DNA from 2 places in the Mesobacillus jeotgali genome. Region 2 is predicted to be linked to the other one. Evidence: predicted binding sites of a transcription regulator. Region 2 holds the regulator's gene; the other holds the start of a gene.
The links. The regulator Rex, encoded in region 2, represses fermentation and respiration genes when NADH is low (regulators of the CRP and FNR family bind a similar motif). The targets are predictions, from matches to a motif close to TTGTGAAATATTTCACAA.

Region 1 (3,424 bases), 890 kb from region 2:
AGATTGCACTGCCGATGAAAACAAAGAATTGATTCAATGCATCCGCAACCGAATGTAGTGTCGTCGCGAGCATCGTACCACTTCCGCTAATTCCAGCTGCAACCCCTTTGATGATTGCCAGGAAGGTATTCCCAAGCGCAGCAATTCCGGAAGATTTATTTCCTCTTTTAAAAAATTCAATCATTGATGACATTTCTCCACCCGCTTTACTAGTTAAATATATTTTCCTTTACCTTTTCACGTTTGCTTCCAGTTTAAACATTTTTAAGATTAATCTTCATGAACCACTTATGTAATTAATATGCCAAAGAGCCCCTCAGAATAATGTCCTGAGGGGCTCTTTCTAAAATTTACGTCCTGCTTTTAGAGGCTTCTCCAACTCTTTTATTATAGGCAATCCATTTCTGTTTTGCGTTGATCCATATGTCCTCTGCCAAAAGCTCGATTCCGATTGCAGTCAGCGAGAAGATATCAGCATAATGCTTTTTCACTTCCCATTTCAATTCATGCTTCCCGCAAATACTGTATTTGTTCACTTCTTCCATTTCCTTGCTAAGAAGTGCTAACTGCTGATTTTTTTCCTGTTCCGGGAGAGCAATGATTTCATCGATTTTTTCTATATATTCAAGCGACCTGGTGATTTTCTCATTCACCTCATCATGTGTCTTTTTGTCTATAAGGTTGTACTTCAGTTTAAAAGCATTAAGGCTTCTGGCAGATTCATAGGTTGATCTCACAATTTCATCCCTGGTCATATAATCTGTTTCAAAGCTGAGCATGTATTTCCATGATGGCTGAGTGATTGCTTTTCTATGGTCTTCAAATGTATGGCAAAACTTCTTATAGCCATATTTTTCAGGATTTTCAAATGCCGGGCTTGCCGGGTCAAGGAATGGTGCCAGCGGAGCGACAAAGTATGATAGACGTTTATTCCCGCCACATGCATTGTGAATTTCCTCACAAAAATCGACATTATCAAGGACGCTTTGATAATCCTGATGCGGGATGCCAACCATGAAAAAGATATCAATCTTCTTGCAGCTATGCTTCAATGCAGATTGCAGCGTTTCAATCACTTTTGCATTTGTGCAATTAAATTTGCCGTTGTAACGGCGGATTTTCTCATCATGTGTTTCCAATGTCAATTCAATGCTGTACTTTGGTACAGCCTTCTCAATTTTTTCAAAGAATTCCTCGTTCGCATATTGGAATAATTCAAATACCAGTTCATTTTTCAAGTTGATCTTGCTGAGCCTCTCAAAAAACTCATCTACATATTCCTTACCCGCCTGGCGGATATCATGAAGGATGAAAATCGGGGCCCTGCTGAAGCGCTGAATAAAAAGAATGTCCTCTATTAGCTTTGCAGGTGAGCGTTTTGCCAGTATTTTACGATTGCAATTATCCTTGTATGATTGCTTTGAGCCCCCGCAAATTAAGCAGCCCTGGGTGCAGCCTTTTGCCGTGAGGATCGCCGTATTAGGGTATTGAAGCCATCCATTATAGGGGAGTGGATCCAGGAAATTTTTATACTTGAAGACAGACTTGATAGTATATCGATATCCCGGAATATCAAATTCATCCAGGCTGTCAGGAACATGGCTTAACGGGTTGTATACTGGAGTGTCTCCATCCTTCCAAGTAAGGTTTGGAATCCCGCCCAGATGATGGGTTCCATTTTTCAAATGGTTGATCAAAAGGAGCATTAATTTTTCAGTTGAATCGCCCCGCATGACAAAGTCAATGAATGGATACTCTATTAATTCTTTATGGTAATAGGTTGCAGATAAACCGCCAAAGATCAAAGGAGTTTCGGGATGAAGATTTTTCACAATTTTCGCCAGTTCAATACTTCCATGAGCATGCGGCAGCCAGTGAAGGTCAATCCCAAAAGCCCGTGTCCTAATCTTTTTTAATTTCTTTTCGACATCAAAATTTTCATCCATCAGCATTCGATTGGCGATGTTGATGATTTTCACGCGCAGACCTTGGCGTTCTAAATATTCCGCAATGCTCGTCAGGCCAATAGGATACATTTCAAACACCGGAGAGGACGGAACGACGTCACTGATGGGCCCTGCCAGCAGCGCATTTTTCCTGAAATCATAAACACTGGGAGCATGGAGAAGGACTAAATCGTATTTCAAAAGAATCACCTCAAGTAAAATATATACTATTAATCTGCCTAATAAAGGCAATGTATGATTACACATTAATCATAACTCCCGAATACTTTGTCTCAGTCCCGCAAAGTGCAACTTTTTGTGAACGACTGAACATAATGAGTTAAAAAAGCCGCCAGACCCTGATAAATAAAGGAATTGCGAGTTTATGAAAGTTTTGTGGATACATTTTATAAAAAAAGAGACTGCGATATCGCAATCTCCCTGTCTACTATTTTTCCTGCTGCACCATCAGGATTTCTTCCTCGACCCTTCCCAATTTTAACAAATGGGAATCAAGGCGTTTGTGGATTGTGCTGAATTCTGTATTGTTTTTTATTTCTGCTTTGCTTAGCAATTCTTTTAACATATTTTCGATTTTGGCACTTTGTGCTTCTTCCATTCTTTCAAGTGCGTCTTTAATATCTGTTATATCGATCTGGTTTGATGTAACACGATGTTCAATGCTATCGACTTTTTCGAGCCGGTCGAGTCTTTTTTCAATGTTTTCGGTCCTTTTATTCAATGAGTCAATCGAGCTCTCAATACCTTTTAAGAGATTAATGATTTCAGATATCCCTTCCATTTCACATGGCTCCCCTTTATTTGGCTTAAGGTTATTTTATCATCATTATTCACTTCGATATGTTACAAAACTGGTAACAAAGCCGGTCTTTGTTTTCATTTTCGCCATATTTTCATTGTTACTGCATCTCCAGATCCATTAACGCTTTTTCAGCGCTTCTTCTGGACATATTTATCGTATTCCAGCTTTCTTCTGAATCTAGGAATTCCTGCCTCCTCTGCAGCAACAAGTCTGACAGACCCGGGTGGTCTGGATTAAGCTTATATAGCTCCACCAATCCCTCCACTCCTTCATAAGACAGTGAGTTTAGATAGTAAATATCTATTTTTCCGGTTTCTGAATAACGCTCGATATTGCGCTCAACGACGAAAGTGTCAAGCTGGACCGTATTGACCAATGTGTAAAAAATGATGGCGGATAAGATATAAAAGCGTACAAGCGAGAGCCGATCCATCCATATTCTCATGAAGGAATAGCATAACACCACTAGCAGGAAGATCATGAAAGAATGAGCCAGAACCCTGGCAAAGGTAAACCCATAAGCCTCTTCATACATGAACAGGCGTATAAAAGCTGAATACAGCATCACTCCGCTGAATATAACGAGCAAGGAAAGAAGTGCACGAATAGCCAGCGTCATAAACCTGGAAGCTTTATCAACGTACGAAACAATAGT
Region 2 (3,424 bases):
GCCTAACTTTTTTTATAAAAATTAACATCTAAATCTACCTACATGCCCTTCGACAGCAAGTACTATTTTTCGCGTACTCCACGGCAGCATGGCTAAAAAAGACCACCATAAAGAGTATGCCAGTTCACCGGAATTTTAACCAAAATGTTCACGAGACACCCTGATATTTGAACTTTCCTGATGATTACTAGTAAAATGGATAGATAGCATTCTTATAACAACTTTTATGGCATACACATAGACCGATCCGAATAGAAGGAGATTATCATATTGAAAAAGGAATACTGGTACGTCATTATCGCCTATATCGCCATGCAGCTTTCAAGCCTCATCGGCATCCCGATTGTTGCCTTTATTGGAGCTGCAATGGGAAAAAGCCTGGAAGAAATGGAGACACTCTCGATTCCCTACTGGCTCGTGATCAGCTTTTCGCTGACACTTGTGATTGTGCTCCTGCTGCTAAGGAAGGAACGCAGGACAGGTGCTGACCTGCGTGATGCTTCATCACCGGTAAGCTCAGCAGCCTGGGCTTTCGCTGGTGTCTTCCTTGCTCTGTTCGCCCAATCGATTGCGGCAAGCATCGAGAATATGATTGGAATCGAAATGGGCTCGGAGAATACACAGGAAATCATCAAGCTGATCGAAATGTTCCCGATTGTCATTTTAGTCAGTTCGATTATTGGCCCTATATTAGAGGAAATCGTCTTCCGAAAAATCATATTCGGCAGCCTGCATAAGAAAATGAATTTCTTTTTCTCAGCGCTCATAAGCTCTGTCATATTCGCGCTTGCGCATATGGAGCCGGAGCATGTGATCCTGTACTCAGCAATGGGATTCACCTTTGCTTTCCTTTATGTAAAAACAAAGCGGATTATCGTGCCAATCATTGCCCATGTTACAATGAATACAATGGTTGTACTGATTCAATCCGTATTTAGGGAAGACATTGAGAGAATGATAAAAGAAGCAGAGAAAATTCAAAGCTTTATTGGGGGATTTTAAGTTATGAAGCAATCGCCTTTATTTTCAGGCGTTGTCTACATCTTGTTAGGCAGCTTATTCACCTATTTCGCCATCCAGAATGTAAATGAGACAGGCTGGGGATTCTTTAGCTATCTGCTTGTAGCCCTTGCCACGTTCGACTTCGGGTCCGGCATCAGGATGATCATGTTCCATTTTAAACTTAAGAATATACAGAAAAAATAGCTCCTTCATCATGAAGGAGCTATTTTTTATTCTACCGATTCTGTTGTTTCAGTATCTGTTGGATAATGCTTTAAGAAATAAATCAATGACTGCAATTCAACCGCCAAATCAATGTGATGAATCCTGATGGACGCCGGCACATTCAGTCTCGCTGGTGTAAAGTTCAGGATTCCCTTGATATTCGCCTGCACCAATCGGTCTGTTATCGACTGTGCTACTGCTGAAGGAACAGTCAGGATTGCGACCTGGATACCTTCCTCGACGACAACCTTGTCAAGGTCATCCATGTGATACACTGCAACGTCACCAATTTTCGTGCCAACCTTGCCTGGATCCACATCAAAGGCGATCTCAATTTTCGTATTATTGTTCTTGGAAAAATTATAATTCAAAAATGCTGTTCCCAGATTTCCGACACCAATCAAGGCTACCTTCGTCAGTTCATCCTGGTCAAGCGTCTTTCGGAAAAAAGTCAGCAGGTAATTGACATTGTAGCCGTACCCCTTTTTACCCAGAGCTCCAAAGTAGGAAAAGTCCCTCCGGATTGTCGCTGAATCCACTTTTACCGCTTCACTTAATTCCGCGGATGACACCCTTTGCTTACCTGAAGAATGCAAGTTCAATAAGAACCGGTAATACAGTGGCAAACGTTTTGCGGTTGCCTGCGGAATCTTCATAGCATCATTCGTCATTCTCCATCCTCCACCCTGTCCGTATTTCTATCTCAACTTTTCTTCTCTCTTGAAATCACCGTTTTTACCGCCGGTTTTTTCAACAAGATACGTCTTGCCGATCACCATGCCTTTATCAACGGCCTTGCACATATCATAAACAGTCAGCGCACAAGCTGAAGCTGCTGTTAACGCTTCCATTTCTACACCCGTATTCCCTTTTGTTTTAACAGATGCAGCGATATTTAAAATATAGTCATTTCCATTTTGCTCCCATTCGAATGAAAGGTCAATGCCTGTTAATGGAATCGGGTGGCACATCGGGATGATTTCTGACGTTTTTTTCGCCGCCATGATGCCTGCTACCTGTGCCACTGCAAGGACATCCCCTTTTTTCATTTTATTTTCAGTGATTCTCACATATATATCTTCATTCACGGTTATGCTTGAATGGGCGACTGCAGTACGAACCGTCTCCGCTTTTTCACTCACATCGACCATCTTTGCTCTGCCCTCTTCGTTAAAATGCGTAAATTCTGCCATGTAAAAGCTCCTTTCTACCAAATGATACACTATTTTGTCAAACTTGTGTGTGAACTTTGTTTCAATGTTCACAATACAAAGGGAATTTTTTTATACCGTCCCACCTACCGCAGTTCGCACATATTGCCGTGCCTATATTAATGGGTTACACTATCTCTAAGGCAATAGAGGTGAAAAATAATGATTTTATTACAGGTTAATCAGCTATCAAAATATTTTGCTGCTGATCTTATTTTATCGAATATAAAGTTTGAAATACAGACCAATGACCGAGTAGCGCTTGTCGGCCGGAACGGGGCAGGAAAATCAACCCTGCTAAAAATCATCGCCGGGTACGAATCACATGACGGCGGCGAAATCATCCGCCCAAAAGGTACAACAATTGGCTATCTGGCCCAAAATACCGGTCTGGAGTCCGAGAAAAGCATCTGGGATGAAATGCTGGCTGTTTTTGACCATCTGCACAACATGGAAAAAGACTTGCGCAGACTTGAGGAAAAAATGTCGGATCCAGACATCCTGTCAAACGAGACAGAATATGAAAGAGTCCTAAAAGAGTATGACTTGCTGCAGGTCCAGTTCAAGGAAAAAGGCGGCTACCAATATGAAGCCGATATCCGTTCCGTCCTCCACGGGCTGAACTTCCATTCTTTTGATTATTCCACAAAAATATCCACTTTAAGCGGCGGACAGAAAACTAGACTCGCATTGGCGAAGCTATTATTGACCCGCCCGGATATTTTGATACTGGATGAACCGACGAACCACCTGGATATTGATACGCTTTCCTGGCTTGAGCAGTATTTGCAGGGCTATAACGGAGCCATCCTGATTGTCTCCCACGACCGTTACTTCCTTGATAAGGTCGTGAACCAAGTATATGAAATCTCCCGCCATCAGCTGTCGAAGTTTCCTGGCAATTACAGTTCATATTTAGAGCAGAAAGCCGCGAATTACGAACGCGACCTGAAGCTGTATGAGAAGCAGCAGGATGAGATCTCCAA

Region 1: FOF60_RS05690 (TIGR04190 family B12-binding domain/radical SAM domain protein) is a predicted target of Rex. The motif match lies at 2,263-2,280, and genes of this name have one in related genera.

Annotation. Positions count from the first base shown of each region.
Region 1 is NZ_CP109811.1:1,138,051-1,141,474, reverse strand. Features, by position in the region: gene FOF60_RS05695 (cation diffusion facilitator family transporter) at 1-193, opposite strand, end outside; gene FOF60_RS05690 (TIGR04190 family B12-binding domain/radical SAM domain protein) at 351-2,213, opposite strand; gene FOF60_RS05685 (hypothetical protein) at 2,395-2,748, opposite strand; gene FOF60_RS05680 (DUF4153 domain-containing protein) at 2,867-3,424, opposite strand, start outside.
Region 2 is NZ_CP109811.1:249,357-252,780, reverse strand. Features, by position in the region: gene FOF60_RS01390 (CPBP family intramembrane glutamic endopeptidase) at 271-1,002, shown strand; gene FOF60_RS01385 (YdiK family protein) at 1,006-1,206, shown strand; gene FOF60_RS01380 (redox-sensing transcriptional repressor Rex) at 1,233-1,898, opposite strand; gene moaC (cyclic pyranopterin monophosphate synthase MoaC) at 1,926-2,420, opposite strand; gene abc-f (ribosomal protection-like ABC-F family protein) at 2,601-3,424, shown strand, end outside.